One region of the Paenibacillus sp. FSL R10-2796 genome, then DNA from elsewhere that is predicted to be linked to it. Evidence: riboswitches for the same ligand, from Rfam matches in the RefSeq annotation. Region 1 holds a riboswitch; the other holds the start of a gene.
What was found. Region 1 has a riboswitch for S-adenosylmethionine ahead of NST58_RS27465 (methionine ABC transporter ATP-binding protein). Riboswitches for the same ligand answer to the same signal wherever they lie in the genome.

Region 1 (8,185 bases):
CTCTCACAACCTTAGAACATAAAACCCGCAAGCCAACTTGGCTGCGGGTTCTTGTTATGACTATAGACGAATTTAGCTTCATTCCTTAAAACGCTGGAATGATCGCACCTTCGTACTTTTCTTCGATGAAAGCTTTAGCTTCTGGAGAATTCAGGGCAGCAACCAGCTTTTTGATGGCTTCGGAATCTTTATTGTCTTGACGGGTTACCAAAATGTTAGCATAAGGGGAATCTACACCCTCGATGAACAATGCATCTTTAGTTGGCACAAGACCAGCGTCTAGTGCAAAGTTCGTGTTGATCAAAGCAAGGTCTACCTCATCCAGTTGACGTGGGAGCATAGCAGCTTCCAACTCAATGATGTCGAGATTTTTCTTGTTTTCAGTGATATCTGCTTTTGTTGCAGCAATGTTTGTATCATCTTTCAAGGTAATCAGACCATTTTTTGCAAGTAGGATTAGTGCACGGCCACCGTTAGTAGCATCGTTCGGAATGGCAACTTTTGCACCATCAGCCAACTCATCGATCGATTTGATTTTTTTGGAATAAGCCCCAAAAGGTTCAACGTGAACGGATGCAACAGAGACCAGGTCGGTTTTATTATTTTTGTTTTGGTCATCCAGATACGGTTGGTGTTGGAAAAAGTTAGCATCTAACTCCTTCTCATCAAGCTGCACGTTAGGTTGAATATAGTCAGTGAATTCTTTGATTTCAAGTGTAATTCCATCTTTTTCAAGCAATGGAGCAATAGCCTTCAAAATTTCAGCATGAGGAACAGGTGAGGCACCAATAACCAATTTCACTGGATCTTTAGTAGGTTCACTTGTTGCTTCTGCGTTTGGTGCTGTTGTAGCAGCCGAGCTCCCAGCATTATTAGATGCATTGTTGTTACCGCAAGCCGCAAGCACCGCAACCAGTGTCAGGCTAAAAAATGTAAGTAGTACTTTTTTCATTGTAAATCCCCCTCTAATCTATATTTTGTATTGAATAAGGATATATATGGATGTACCTTATTTCCGTGTGTAATGTTTTACGAGTCGGTCACCGGCCATTTGTAGCAATTGCACCAGTACGACAATAAATACTATAGAAACAATCATAATCTCCGTCTCATAGCGGTGGTAGCCGTAACGAATCGCCAAGTCACCTAATCCGCCGCCCCCAACCATACCAGCCATTGCTGTATAGGAGACCAGTGTAACCAGTGTGATCGTAACTCCAGCGAGCAGGCCTGGACGAGCTTCTGGCAAAAGCACACGCATAACGATTTGGTTCGTCGATGCTCCCATACCTTGTGCGGCTTCGATGACTCCGCGGTCTACCTCTCTTAACGACGTCTCTACCAAGCGGGCAAAAAACGGAGCTGCACCAATCACCAGAGGTGGAATCGTACCGAGTACACCAATGGAGGTTCCAACAACGGCTTTGCTGAAAGGAATTAGAGCCACCATCAAAATGATAAAGGGTACGGAACGTAGAATATTTACAAGTAATGATAAGACCGAGTAAGTTACTCTGATTACTATACTATTCGATTTCCCCCATAAATACAATAGAATTCCGAGTGGCAAACCAAGAATAATTGTGAACAATCCGGAAAAAAATATCATTTTTATAGTAGCAACCGTAGCATCCACCATTTCTTGCCAATTTAGATCTGCAAAATTCATTACGAAATCACCTCCACATCAAGGCCTTGAGCAATTAGCCTGGAGATCGTTACAGCAATCGCCTCAGCTGGCCCTTCGAACCGCACAATCATCTGTCCATAAGGCACATCTTTAATCGTTGAAATGGTACCATGTAAGATTGCAAAGCTTACACCCGTATCACGCACGACATCGGATAGTGCCGAGCCGTAAGTTTTTTCTCCGAAAAAAGTAATTTTGACAGCTTGAGAGTTATCCCCGGCAGCAGCATCAAGCGCCACTCGAAGAGGTCCTTCATTCTGTGTCTCACTGCGGATGAAATCGCGTGTAACCTCATGCTGCGGCTTGAGAAATACCTCTGTAACTTTGCCTTGCTCAACAATCCCACCACCATGAATGACCGCGACACGGTCGCAGATGCTCTGGATTACATGCATTTCATGTGTGATCAGCACAATGGTCAAATGGAATCTTTTATTAATATCGAGCAGCAGCTTAAGAATGGAGTCCGTTGTCTGGGGATCAAGCGCAGAAGTGGCCTCGTCACACAGCAGTACATCAGGGTCACTGGCTAGTGCCCGGGCGATGCCGACCCGCTGCTTTTGTCCTCCAGATAACTGAGAAGGATACTTACCTTTATGTTCTTCGAGCCCAACTAAAGCGAGCAAGTCTTTCACTTTTGTATCAATAGCTGTTCTAGATGTACCTGCAAGGCGCAGTGGAAAGGCAATATTATCGTATACGGTCGCCGAAGACAACAAATTGAAATGTTGAAAAATCATCCCAATCTTGCGCCGCTGTTCCTGCAACTGACCTTGGTTAAGACTGGTTAGCTCAACACCGTCTACCCAGACCTCTCCTTCTGTCGGACGTTCCAACAGATTAATGCAACGGATCAATGTACTTTTCCCGGCTCCAGAGTGGCCGATGACTCCGAATATTTCACCTTTCTCGATGGACAGATTCAATCCAGAAAGTGCTGTTGCCGCATTACTCCCTTTTCCATAAACCTTTGTTATCCCTTTTAGATTAATCAACTCTCGTCGCCCCCCCCTTTATACTTCACTTATTCTATACAAAAAAACCTCCAACGATCGATGCAGATCGCAAGAGGCTCTGTGGGTTTATTAAGACAATGCCTTCTCATCTGCCAACGACCGCAACCTGCGCCATTGTAGGAATTAGCACCATGACATTTGTACAACGCTTCCCGCGCTGGATACAAATCGGTTGCCGGGCTTCATCGGGCCTATCCCTCCGCCGCTCTCGATAAGATAAAGTTATGAAATTATATTTTTTCTGAAATCGTACATACTTTAATGCAAGCATAAGTATAGTGAGTTTATCTATTTTTGTCAAAAGGAAATATATTGAACAATTACGATTTTATGCTCTTTGCCTTGCTTATTTCCTTACGCAGCTGTTCATTGCTGTAGCTGAATGCCGCGATTAATGTCTTACAGTTCATTTCGAGCGATTGTTTTAAATCCTCAAGATGGCTATCCAGATCCTCGAGCTGAATTTTGTCATGCAGACCTTGGTGCCGCTGCCACAAATCATCCTGCATTTCGGAATTCATATAATGAATTTCAGCATTTCTGCGCTTGCGTAAATTCTCCAATGGATCGCGGTAGGAGTTCTTAATCTCTTCCAGTTGATCCGCTAATGCAGGATGCACATTCAATAATTGAAGCTGACGCAGCACTGTAAAGTAAGAAAAGTGCGTTTTTAATTTGGATGTTTTGAGATCATAAAAATGATTCAGTACCGTCCCAAGCTTGTCCAGAAGAGAGAAAACCCGGATAAAGCCATCTTTATAAAAATAAACATAACGTGCATAATCGCCCTGTTCCACCGGTGTCATATCATCCATATAACCCGCAATCACTAATTTCCGGTAAAAAGCGGCCGCGAACCAACTTTGCTCCAGTTCATCCAGAGAGGAAATCAGCCCACGTGTCCAAATCTCCAGCTTGCGGTATTCATGGTCATTATCCTCATGGGCACTCATTTCCTTGCGCAGCAATGCTGCAAAAGTGGCCATATTCTCCATCGCATCAGCCAACACACCGCTGTTCTTTCGAGGCGGCTCTCCAAGTAATACCCGCAGCATATCCCAGTCCTCCTAAAGTTTTGTTCAGCGTCTGCTTCCATGGACTGCTTCGTACAAAACTCGCGACGTAAGCATCGGCCAATCAGCTCCACGATATACCGATTTCCACTTTATTATTCCGCGGGTGAAGCACCTCTATCCACGGAGGGAATGTTCTACCAAGGCGGTGGAATCATTGGGTTCGTTACATTTTTTCCAGATACGACACTACTCGAGCGATTTAGCTGCCAGACTCTTACACTCATATAACATAAGACACCAAACAAACTGGCAATCAGCAAAATATGAGCCAAAGCGGCAAATATGTACAATCTTTCATTATCTAAGGTGTAAACCACAGCCGCCCCACTAAATACCTGCATCAAGCATAACAGCACTGCAGCTATACCTAGCGCTCTAAGCTCTGGATAATCCTTATGTTTCCAAAATGCTAAATGCCCGAGCAGCGCAGTAAGCATGAATAAGATTAAAGCCGCAATCCGATGCGTAAAAACAACACCTACTCCTCCGGAAAGCTCCGGAACCCATTCTCCATTACAAAGCGGCCAACCCGAACACCCGCCTTGTGAATCCGTATGACTTACAAAGGCTCCAATATACACGACAATATAAGAATAGATGGCAGTAAAACAGGTTAAATTGCGAAAAGCCTTACTTACGGGCTTCTTTTGAGCCTCCAGCTTATGATCATATTCACGTGCTTCATGCCATCTCTTGGTTCCAAGAGCCAACATCATAGCGCTCGAAAAGGCGATCAAAGAAAAACCCATATGCAACGCCATTACAGCAGCGGATTGGGATTTAATTACTGCAAGCGCTCCCATACCACCTTGAACGATGACGAATACTAAGGTCATAAATGCATATCCCAGCAAATCGCGCCGCGTACGGGCATAACGCCAAAAAGCAAACATCGAGGCAAGTGAGAATAACCCTGCCAAACCGCTAAACAAGCGATGGGTGTATTCAATCATCGAGCCTATAGTATAAGCCGGAATTAATTTTCCATGACAGAGCGGCCATTCATTTCCGCATTCCAAGCCCGATCCAGTCTTCGTCACTACCGCTCCTCCGAGTACAGCGAGGAACATGATAAGGCAAGTAAGATAACTAAGCCATTTCAACTGATTTGTCGTCAAAAATATCACCCGCAGTTTTTAGTAATGAAGAAGCAGCCAGACTTATATTTCAAAAAACCACCGCTTTGCACAAACAGGCGAAAGCGGTGGTTCCTTAGGAATTACTTTTGAAGGCTTTGATGCACTTGGACCGCTTTATCAAGGAAATTCTCAATCTCTTCACGGGATTTGCGCAATTTATTAACGAATCTAACCAATTCCCGTCCATCCGAATATGCGACGAAGCTTGGAATACCCATAATATTTTGTTCTTGGCTAACATCGCCCACGGCATCAACATCTACCTCAACCAGTGTAAGGCGGTCTGCATAAGCCTGCTCTACCTCTGGGATAAAAGGATCGATAAATTTACAATCCGAGCACCAGTCAGCCTTGAAGATGGCCACTGTTAATCGAGGTGATTGAATGGCTACCTGAAATTCAGCAGGAGAACTAATTTTGTCCATGATTTACTCAGTCCCTTCTTCAATATCTGTCTATTTTCTACTCTTTAAGTGAAGCAAAATGCAGTGTAGAAGTCAAACCTATTCTCTCATACGAACACGTGCAGGCTGTAACTTCATCAGCGGATTCAATAATTTTTGCAGCGCCCGCGGATAACTGGAGATTTCCTGTTTAGTCAGCACACCCAGCACAATAAGCAGTACTAGATAAATAACAACAACAGCTGCTCCTACAACAAGACAAGTGATCAGAAACGCCAAACGTGCAGGCATCAGATCCGTTAACAGAATCCCAGCTTCATTCAAGCCATAACCAATCCCGCCGGACACAAGTACCGCAATCGCGAAACCGCCCCAACGTTTGCCCATAATTTCAAATGGCACAATCGATTTCAGCATCCGTAAGTTAAGCAAAGTAATGACCACGAAACAAAGTGCTGTTGCACCGATAATTCCGTAGATGCCAAATACCTTACTAAGTAATAAGCTTGCCACTAATTTTACAATAATACCCGCTAACACATAATACATGGAAATTCGCGATTTGCCCATACCTAACAAAATAGAGTTCGTTGTCATCATCGTAATCTGAAAGATCGTACCTAAAGTAAGCATGGCTACGATACCACTGCCATCTAAACTACTGAATAAGAGGCCATTAACTGAATATGCAGCAACTACGAGTGATAGAACAATCGGTGCTCCTGTTAAAATAGAGATACGAAGCGCTAACGTCACTTGCCCTTTTAGATGTTTCTCATCCCGACGGGCATATGCAGCTGAAATAATTGGTATTAGTGAAGTGCTCAGTGCTATAGAAAGAACCGGCGGAATCCCGGCGACACTCTGTGCCCGACTCCCGAAAATACCCAAAGCACGTGTGGCATCAGCTACACCAACTTGTCCACTCAGTAACGGTACAATTAAAGATGTATCAATAAAGTTCACTACTGGAACCGTAACTGAAGATAGAACGATAGGAATGGATAATTTAAATATATCCTTATAAATTCCAAATAGAGGAAGCTTCTCTTCATTCGTTTCGTATAACGCAGTTTGCCCCTCACTACGCCGTAATTTCATAGCGTAATAGAGCATTACACCAAAAGCACCAACACTACCAAATACACTACCGAATGATGCACCAGCAGCCATCCACGTGTTGTCGTACCCTTTTTGTAACAATACAAATGCCAGAAGAACAGCGGTAGATACCCTCGCGATCTGCTCCACAATTTGAGAGATGCCACCAGCCATCATATTATTCCGCCCTTGAAAGTAACCACGCATCATTGCAATAGAAGGGAAGAGTAGGAGTGCCGGAGCTATGGCCCGGATCGCCAAAGTACTTTCAGGAACTTTTGCATATTCTGCATAATAAGGAGCACCTATGTATAACAATGCGCTCATAATTACGCCAACTACAACACCAAAGATTAATGCCGCCCGATACACCTGCTGAGCTTCATTTGGTCTATTCAGTGCATAACGCTCAGATACCATTTTACTTAATGTACTTGGAATCCCTGCTGTAGCCAGCGGTAATAACATTAAATAAACTGTGTTTGCCTGTGTAAATGAAGCATTACCAACATCATTAAATAAATGCTCCAGCGGCACCCGCTGGACAAGCCCGAGTACCCTTGCCACCAAAGCTGCAGCAGCAAGGATAAGCGTGCCTTTAACAAAAGACTCTTTCTTGGACAAACTCTTTCCCCTTCTTCACTGTTAAATTAAAACCGGGCGACCCATATAAAAAAGAGGACGACCATAATTACCTGCAACACGATTTTGACCAAGGTGCTGCTAAATAAGCCGAGTATGGAGCCAACACTTACCTTAGCAGCTTTAGACGGGGAAGATCCCACGATCAGTTCTCCAATAAAAGCCCCTAGAAATGGTCCAATGATAAGACCAAAAGCCGGAATAACAAAAGGTCCCAAGATCAGCCCTATCGTGCTCCCGATAATCGATGAACGTGAACCGCCAAATTTTTTGACACCCCACGCTCCTACAACATAATCAGCAACAAAAAGAACTACAACGATCAGTGTTTGAATAATCCAGAACCAAACCCCAAAGGGCTCAAAAGAAAAGAACCAGCCGTATACAAAAAAGGCAAGATAGATCGCTAACGCACCCGGCAGTATGGGATACACAGCCCCTGCCAATCCTACAGCAAACAAAACAATAATAAGAATCCAACCCAGGATCGTCAATTCCTTAACCTCCTACTAGCATAATGCTCCATGGATTCACTTCGCAGTACTGCTTTTATTATTTGCTGCCTACAGAGGCTGCAGCTTCGGTAAAGATATACTTTTGGATGACCTCGGCAATCCCGTCTTGATTATTGGTCGCCACCACAACATCAGCCTCTTGTTTAACCGTCTTTTGCGCATTGCCCATGGCAACCCCAAGCCCAGCCTGCTGGATCGCCGCCAGATCGTTAAGGCTGTCGCCCACAGCTACAACTTGCGACATTTCTATTCCCAGCAGCTTGCAGACTTCCTTTATTCCTGCTGCCTTATTCACGCCTAGAGGATTAATCTCCAGATTGTGCGGAGAAGAGTTCGTAATCTCCAGTCCACCCATATCTTGAAGACGAAGCAACAACTTATGACGAAGCTCATCATCTTCAGTGTGATAACCGAATTTAAGCCATTCTCTACCCGTTACATCCCCATCCCAGTTATCCTGTTTAAGAACTTCGTCCAGAGAATAAGCCCAGAACCAGATGTCATCTGCTTTTGCAAGATCATACATTTCTTGTACCAGCTTGGGATCCATTAGTGATCTCCGGTATATTTCATGTGGCGCTCTCCACACCTCACTGCCGTTC
Region 2 (8,185 bases), 3.2 Mb from region 1:
GACGTTCAAGCACCCTGTGCTTCTGCAAGAAATGATTTTCGAAGCCCCGTTGCCACCTGACATGGCAGCCTTGGAGAAAATATTGGAGCAAGGTCCGACAGTGAATTTGTGATAAAATTATGATTCAGGCGATGGAGTGGCGAAGGGGAGGATTGGAACTGTAGGAGCGATAGCGACCGCCTTTGTCTGCGGATTTCAAACGTGTTTAACGGTAAAATTGAAGAAATCTGTAGACAACAGCGGCCGAAAGTCCAAACATTCCCCATAGTTACGATATTATTAGCCGATTATTAAAGGAGCACAGCATGAGCAAATTAAAAGTATATCAATATCCCAAATGCAGCACCTGCCGCAGCGCAGTAAAATGGTTGCAGGGACAAGGTCATGAGCTGGAGCTTCAGCACATCGCAGAGCAGCCACCTACGGTGGACGAGCTGCGTGAGCTGCTCGCGAACAGCGGCCTTGAGCTGAAGAAGTTTTTTAATACAAGCGGTGAAGTATATAAATCATTAGGTCTGAAGGACAAGCTGCCCCAGCTTACGGAACAGGAGAAGTTAGAGCTGCTCTCAAGCCACGGGATGCTGATCAAACGTCCGATTGTCACGGATGGAGTTAAAGTTACGGTGGGATTCAAAGAAGACCAATATGCCGATACTTGGGCTAATGTTTAATATCAATACAACGATCAAGGGAGAGGTTTATAAGTGAGAACAGATACAACGGGCCGGGTAATGCTTGTAGATGGAATGGCTCTGCTGTTCCGGGCCTTTTATGCGACCTCTTATGGAGGATATATTCGCAAGACAAAGGAAGGTTTACCGACGAATGCGGTATATGGATTTTTGCAGTATTTTTTTGATGCAGTAAGTACGTTTGAGCCTTCTCATGTCGTATGCTGCTGGGATATGGGTAAAGGAACGTTCCGTACCGAGAAATATGATGGATACAAATCCAACCGGATCGAAGCTCCGCTGGAATTAATTCCGCAATTTGATCTAGTCAAAGAAGTAGTGGCTGAGCTAGGTGTGCCAAACATCGGTCTTGCCGGCTATGAAGCAGATGATTGCATTGGTACGCTAGCATCCTGTTACAGCGATAATTCTGAGGTTTACATTCTGACGGGTGACCATGATATGCTGCAGCTTATTGATGAGAATGTTAAGGTCGTCATTATGAAAAAAGGACGCTCCAACTATAAAGTTTATGACCTTGCAGAATTGCTTGAGGATAAAGGTCTAACCCCTAGACAGGTTATTGACCTGAAGGGCTTTATGGGCGATACAAGTGATAATTACCCTGGTGTAAAAGGGATTGGTGAGAAAACCGCGCTGAAGCTGTTAACGGAATACGGTACAGTTGAAGGTGTAATTGAGAATCTTCACTTACTCCCTAAAGGTGTACGGTCCAAAATTGAAGCCGACCTTGATATGCTGCATCTATCAAGAGAGCTGGCTGAAATCCGTTGTGATGTGCCTGTGGTCTGTGAGCTGGCGGAAGCTTTATGGCAATTACAACGGGAAACAGCCGCGCGTAAATTTCAAGAACTGGAATTTGGCAGCCTGATGCATTTGATCGCTGAGGTGCAGGACGAACGGGGAATTGTACAGATTGAGTTAGGTGATCTGGGTTAAGAATAGTCTCCCTTCATGCAAAAAAGCATGAAGGGAGTTTTATTATTGTGATAGCGCTTCATCCAACGTATAATAAGGGCTGTTGATTGTTTTATTTTATATTAATTTTTATTTTCAAACTGGATGGCGGATTATTGCTTAATGGAGAAGGGAGATAGTTGCTATGAAGTTATTGGGAGCGATTGAAGCAGGCGGAACGAAGTTTGTATGCGGAATTGGTTATGAGGACGGTACCATTCTGGACCGAGTTAGCTTTCCGACAACAACACCGGAAGAAACGATGGGACTCGTAATCGACTATTTTAATGGGAAGAATGTAGAAGCTTTTGGTATTGGATCGTTTGGACCGATTGATCCCGTGCTGGACAGCCCTACTTATGGTTACATAACAACGACACCAAAACCTCACTGGGGACAATATAATTTGGTAGGTACAATGGCTGAGCAATTTAACGTGCCGATCGGTTTTGATACGGATGTGAATGGTGCAGCGCTTGCGGAAAGTAAATGGGGAGCGGCTAAAGGTCTGGACAGCTGCCTTTATATTACGGTTGGGACAGGCATTGGAGCGGGAGCAGTAGTTGGAGGTCAGATGGTGCATGGATTGTCTCATCCTGAGATGGGGCATATTCTTGTTCGCAGACATCCAGAGGACACGTTTGAGGGCTACTGCCCTTATCATGGCGATTGCCTTGAAGGGTTAGCCGCAGGTCCGGGGATTGGCAAACGCTGGGGACAACCAGCAGGCGAGCTGCCTGTTGACCATCCAGCTTGGGATATGGAAGCTCATTATCTTGCACATGCACTTATGAATTACGTGTTGATTCTGTCTCCCGAAAAAATCGTAATGGGCGGTGGTGTCATGAAGCAAAGCCACTTGTTCCCGCTAATTCGTACCAAGCTGCAGGAGCTGCTGAAGGGTTATGTTCAGCATCCAGCGCTCAATACCGACATCGATAATTATGTTGTGCCACCGCAGCTTGGAGATAATGCAGGACTTGCAGGTGCGATTGGACTGGCAACTTTAGCTTTGGCAAGGAACTAGTATAAAAAGATATTGACTGTTAGGAAATATATGGTATTGTGGATCTAACAGTATAGCATTTAATGAGGGAGCACCTCTTTCACGTTTATCGTGAGAGTGGTGCTTTTTTGCGTTTTCCGAGTCTGACAGTGTGGGATTCACATCAGCGAATAAGTAGCTCAGACCGGTAGGTATAGTGCTTGCTGAAGACTAGAAAGGCAGGGATGAATATGCAAATTGTATTTATGAATCGCTTATCCAGAATATCTGGGGTGGATCAAGAGGTGTTCGCTCAGCTATGGATTGGAGAGGAAGAAGGAGTGTGGAGCCTGGGCTGGCGTGATTTTTCAGGCGGTGAGGAAACACAGGAGCATTTGTGGTACGCGGGTGGTTCATGGAATGAAATGCTTTGTGTTTACAGGCATGAGCTGGCGGTGAAGATGGGGGATGGCTATCGGCCGTTGATTGATGGCGTATTTCATGAAGAAGACGGCCTTACCGGGCGTAATCAGGAGCAGCTAAGGCTGCAATATTACAGTGAATATAATGGGAACGAAGCTATATATGAGGAGTTATGTGCTTGGCGCCGCAGCCGAGCTTCTAGTGAACGGAAAGCCCCTTACATTCTTGCCAGCAATCGTTTGTTACGTTTGATAAGCACTTTCTTGCCGCATACACCAGAGGAGCTGCTGCAGATCCCTGGTGTAGGGGAAGGAAAGGTAGCCCAATATGGCACGGATTGGTTGGCTATAACCTCTACGGCTGCAAGGGAACATTCCTTTCCTTTGAATTGGGTACACCAAGAAATTGAGGAGGATTCTTTTGTATCCTGGCTCTATAAACAGAAAGAGGTCAAATATAAGAAACAGCTAGAAAGACTGCGATTACGGCGAATTCTGCTGCAAGGGATCGAGAATGGGTTAGGGTTAGAACAGCTTAAGGTGAACAGTGGAGTGAACCGTCGCGAACTGATTGAAGCGGTAGAGGAGCTGGAAAGAGAAGGTTATTGCGTGGAGAAACTGATCGAGGTAGAACTGAAAAATGTGCCGCAGAATGAGCAGGAGGCGATATGGAATGCCTATGCAGAGGTAGGAGATCTTTTTCTAAAGCCAGTGCTGCATAAGGTGTATGGGGAGGATTTTTCAGCAGCAGAAGGGCTGGATAGCTATTATGAACGTCTGCGGCTGATCCGCATTCGTTTCCGGCGGGAGCAAGCCACTAAAGTGGGCATGGCGACCAGTTTCTAGTAGCTTTTTATCATATCAAAAAGACGAAGGCTTCCTTACACCATAGGGTTAAAGGGCCTTCGTCTTGCCTATTCGTCCGTTTATTTTCATAGCCATTCTTTCTTGCGGAATACATACAGCATCCCACAGCCTAACGTCAACATTAGACCTATAACGGCAAAATAACCGTATTTCGTATGCAATTCCGGCATATGATCAAAGTTCATCCCATAGATTCCGGTAATTACGGTCAAAGGCATGAATATCGTTGTAATCGCGGTAAATACTCTCATAATTTCATTGGCGCGGTTGGCGATACTGGATTGGTAGGCCTCACGTAAGTTGCCCATGAGATCGCGGTACGTCTCAAAGGTTTCGGATATTTTAACTGCATTTTCATAAATGTCGCTAAAGTATTTCTGCAGCTGATCATCAATCAGACGGAGGTCTTTTTTATTCAGGGTATTGATAACCTCTTTCTGTGGTCCCAGCATCTTCTTTAACCATAAGATCTCACTTCGCAGACCGATAATCTCACTCAAATGAGATTTCTTGGTATGCATTAGAATATCCTCTTCAAGCTTCTCAATCCGGGCTTCAATTCGGTCACCTACGGAGAAATAATTATCTACGACAAGGTCGATAAGCAGGTAAAGGAATTGGTCGGGTTCGCTAACCTCTTGTTCCCATAACATGGGCTTCAGGACGCGTAGCTCGTGAATCTTTTGTTTCGTTACAGTAATAATATAATGTCTGCCCAAGAATATATTGAGCGCCCGCAGGAAGATTTCCTCATCATCAAAGCGGATGCTGTTTACAACAATAAAGTAATGACTTTCGTATATTTCGATCTTTGGACGTTGATCCTCTTCACTAAGGCAATCCTCAACAGCGAGATCATGCAGGTTGAACAGGGGCTGAAGCAGCTCCAAATCCTCCACATCTGCATCAATCCAATAGAACCCTTCTGTTGGGGGTGTCAATGTTTCATCAATTTCATCAATAGGTGTAAAAACCCCTGCATTCACCAGCCGGATTTTCATCTGATTCCACTCCTTCTATCCCCGGGTCTTCACCAGGGACTGCTAATTAAGCACAGAGAAAAAATCAGCTTGGCCGGCGTTACAATCAATACAAGAGGCCGAATGACGATTCGAGGGCATGAAGAAGAACTGCTCCCGCCGCCGGCAAGCTGATGATTATCCTGTGTGGTTGCTCATTCTGTACACTTAATTGCGAGCTCGGGTCGCCTTCCATTCTTCTTCTCACCTCTTCTTTTCGTTCAGGTATGAAATACTTGTCTAGTATAACAACGGAGTATGCCTCTTTCAAGCAAATTTATTGTTACTTTGAGGCTACTTCAGCATTGTATGGACTTGACGAAAAGGAGGTTCATGATTTAAAGTAAATTTTAAAGAAATTTAATTGAATACAGCTAAATCTTATCAAGAGCAGGTGGAGGGACTAGCCCTATGAAACCCGGCAACCGGCGTGTGAACGCACGGTGCTAATTCTTGCGGAACTTTGCTGACGACTAACCCTCGTCCAAAAGTTTCTGGCAGATGAGAGAGGCGCATATGACTGTAGATATGACCTTTCTCGTTTTCCGAGAAAGGTCTTTTTATTGTTCAGAAAGCCGCGATGTGACAACATAACCTAAATACAGTTAAGGAGTGGAAAGACAATGCCAATTAAAATTCCCGACAGTTTACCAGCAAAAGAAATACTATCCGGTGAAAATATTTTTGTGATGGATGATAGTTTGGCTTTCCATCAGGATATCCGTCCACTAAGGATTGCTATTCTGAATCTCATGCCGACTAAAGAAACGACGGAGACTCAATTGCTGCGTTTAATAGGAAATTCACCGCTACAGGTTGACGTTACCTTGCTGCATCCACGCTCACATACTTCTAAGAATACTTCTGCTGAGCATTTGAGAAGCTTTTACAAAACTTTTGACGAGATCAGCCACCGCCGTTTGGATGGTCTTATTGTTACAGGAGCACCCGTAGAGCAAATGGAGTTTGAGGAAGTATCCTATTGGGAAGAGCTAAAAGAGATTTTTGAATGGAGCAAGGATAATGTGACCTCGACCATGCATATCTGTTGGGCGGCGCAGGCAGGGTTGTATCATCATTTTGGTGTTCGTAAAGTGGCTTTGCCTGAAAAATGTTTTGGAGTATTCTCCCATACGATTAACCAAAATAACATTAAATTGCTGCGCGGCTTTGACGAGGTATTCCATGTACCGCATTCCCGTCATACCGATGTCTCCCGCGAAGATATTGAGAGCAATCCAGATCTGCAGATTCTGGCGGAATCCGAAGAAGCTGGTATGTATCTAGTAGCTACGACCGACGGCAAACAAATATTTGTGACCGGACATTCCGAATACGATCCATTATCCTTGAAATGGGAATATGATCGTGATTTGGAGAGGGGCATGGAGATGGCCTTGCCGAAACACTATTTCCCTAAAGATGATCCAGAACGAACACCTCCTGCAGTGTGGCGTGCACATGCCAACTTATTATTCTCTAATTGGCTCAATTACTATGTATATCAAGAGACACCTTACGATATCGACCCGATTGTTTATTAAGATCAGCGCTACATTACAATTTAGGAGGCATTTATCATGGACGACAAACTTAGGATTGAAAGCAGACTGGCACAAATAGGTTCACAAGAAGATCCGGCTACCGGAGCCATTAATTTTCCTATCTATAATGCTACGGCATTCCGTCACCCGAAGCTTGGGCAGAGCACAGGTTTCGATTATAGCCGTACCAAAAGTCCAACCCGTTCCGTACTGGAGAATGCGGCTGCGGAATTGGAGTCTGGTGATGCAGGTTTTGCCTGTAGTTCTGGGATGGCAGCTATTCAAACCATATTTACCCTGTTTGGGCAAGGCGATCACTTGATCGTTTCGCTGGATCTTTACGGCGGGACCTATCGTTTGTTGGAACGAATTATGTCCAAGTTTGGAATCACTGCTTCCTATGTAGATACGAATGATTTGGATGCGCTTGAGGCTTCACGCCTTCCAAATACGAAGGCGATATTTATTGAAACGCCAACGAATCCTTTGATGATGGTTACGGATATTGCAGCCGTTGCTACTTGGGCCCGTCATCATGGGCTGCTCACAATTGTAGACAATACACTGCTGACTCCATTTTTCCAGCGTCCTCTGGAATTAGGTGCGGACATTGTAGTCCATAGTGCTACCAAATATTTGGGCGGACACAATGATGTACTTGCTGGTCTTATTGTATCTAAAGGAGCTGAATTATCCTCTGAAATAGCGATTCTACATAACTCTATTGGCGCTGTGCTTGGGCCAACAGACAGTTATCAGCTGATGAGAGGCATGAAGACACTGGCCCTGCGTATGGAACGGCACGAGAGCAATGCGCTAGCAATTGCCCGCTATCTACAAGAGCATCCGGCGATTGCGGAAGTGTTCCATCCAGGCCTGCCGGATCATCCGGGATATGAAATCCAGAATCGCCAGTCCTCGGGCAATACCGGAATTTTTTCTTTCAAATTAAAAGATGCCAGATACGTAGAACCTCTGCTTCGTCATATCCGGCTTATTGCCTTCGCGGAGAGCCTCGGCGGGGTTGAATCGCTAATGACCTATCCTGCAGTACAGACGCATGCCGATATTCCTGTGGAAATTCGGAATGCGGTGGGTGTAGATGATCGATTGCTGCGCTTCTCGGTTGGCATTGAACATGCGGAGGATCTAATTGCTGATCTTGGTCATGCTTTGGAGGCTGCGCGGGCGGAAATCGAAACGAAGTAAAAGTAACGGCAACCCAGATCGGCACCGAATTGCTGGAAAATATCGAGGATCTATCTCAACGTTGATTTAGAGCTGGTGTTGGACGCAGGACGAAATAGAGCTGTCTCATAAGCCGGGAATTGGCTGCTGGGATAGCTCTTCTTTTTGGACTTTTTGCTATTGGACACAGCTGACCTTAGACACAGCATTATTACACATTTGGAATGTTAACGGACTCCACAGCAGCTATTGCGCTAAAAACCAGCCTTCATGAGTCTCTTGTCAAGGAATAGCGTGGCTGGAGTCCATAACTATGCTCCAAAGGCTAAATACTAACTAATAACGTCATCTGTGTCCGGCAGCCTCAAGGAATTTTGATTCACCGGGTGCAGGCAGCAATGTAAGGACTCTTTCTGCTGGATGGTATCTTGCTAAGAAAGTAAAAAGTTTTTCAAGCTGTTCAGATTGTGATACGATGAGGAAATGAACTGTTCATTTATTAAAATATAAG

Region 2: another riboswitch for S-adenosylmethionine. It lies ahead of metA (homoserine O-succinyltransferase); the one in region 1 lies ahead of NST58_RS27465 (methionine ABC transporter ATP-binding protein).

What each region holds. Positions count from the first base shown of each region.
Region 1 is NZ_CP150178.1:6,151,313-6,159,497, forward strand. Features, by position in the region: gene NST58_RS27455 (MetQ/NlpA family ABC transporter substrate-binding protein) at 86-952, opposite strand; gene NST58_RS27460 (methionine ABC transporter permease) at 1,010-1,669, opposite strand; gene NST58_RS27465 (methionine ABC transporter ATP-binding protein) at 1,669-2,685, opposite strand; SAM riboswitch class I at 2,789-2,924, opposite strand; gene NST58_RS27470 (Cthe_2314 family HEPN domain-containing protein) at 3,027-3,761, opposite strand; gene NST58_RS27475 (heme A synthase) at 3,917-4,900, opposite strand; gene NST58_RS27480 (thioredoxin family protein) at 5,002-5,346, opposite strand; gene NST58_RS27485 (polysaccharide biosynthesis protein) at 5,425-7,050, opposite strand; gene NST58_RS27490 (DUF456 family protein) at 7,077-7,562, opposite strand; gene NST58_RS27495 (Cof-type HAD-IIB family hydrolase) at 7,621-8,185, opposite strand, start outside.
Region 2 is NZ_CP150178.1:2,070,969-2,079,153, forward strand. Features, by position in the region: gene NST58_RS09260 (RluA family pseudouridine synthase) at 1-112, shown strand, start outside; gene NST58_RS09265 (arsenate reductase family protein) at 306-671, shown strand; gene NST58_RS09270 (5'-3' exonuclease H3TH domain-containing protein) at 732-1,631, shown strand; gene NST58_RS09275 (ROK family protein) at 1,795-2,676, shown strand; gene NST58_RS09280 (HRDC domain-containing protein) at 2,886-3,902, shown strand; gene corA (magnesium/cobalt transporter CorA) at 3,989-4,924, opposite strand; SAM riboswitch class I at 5,321-5,450, shown strand; gene metA (homoserine O-succinyltransferase) at 5,566-6,486, shown strand; gene NST58_RS09295 (PLP-dependent transferase) at 6,523-7,695, shown strand.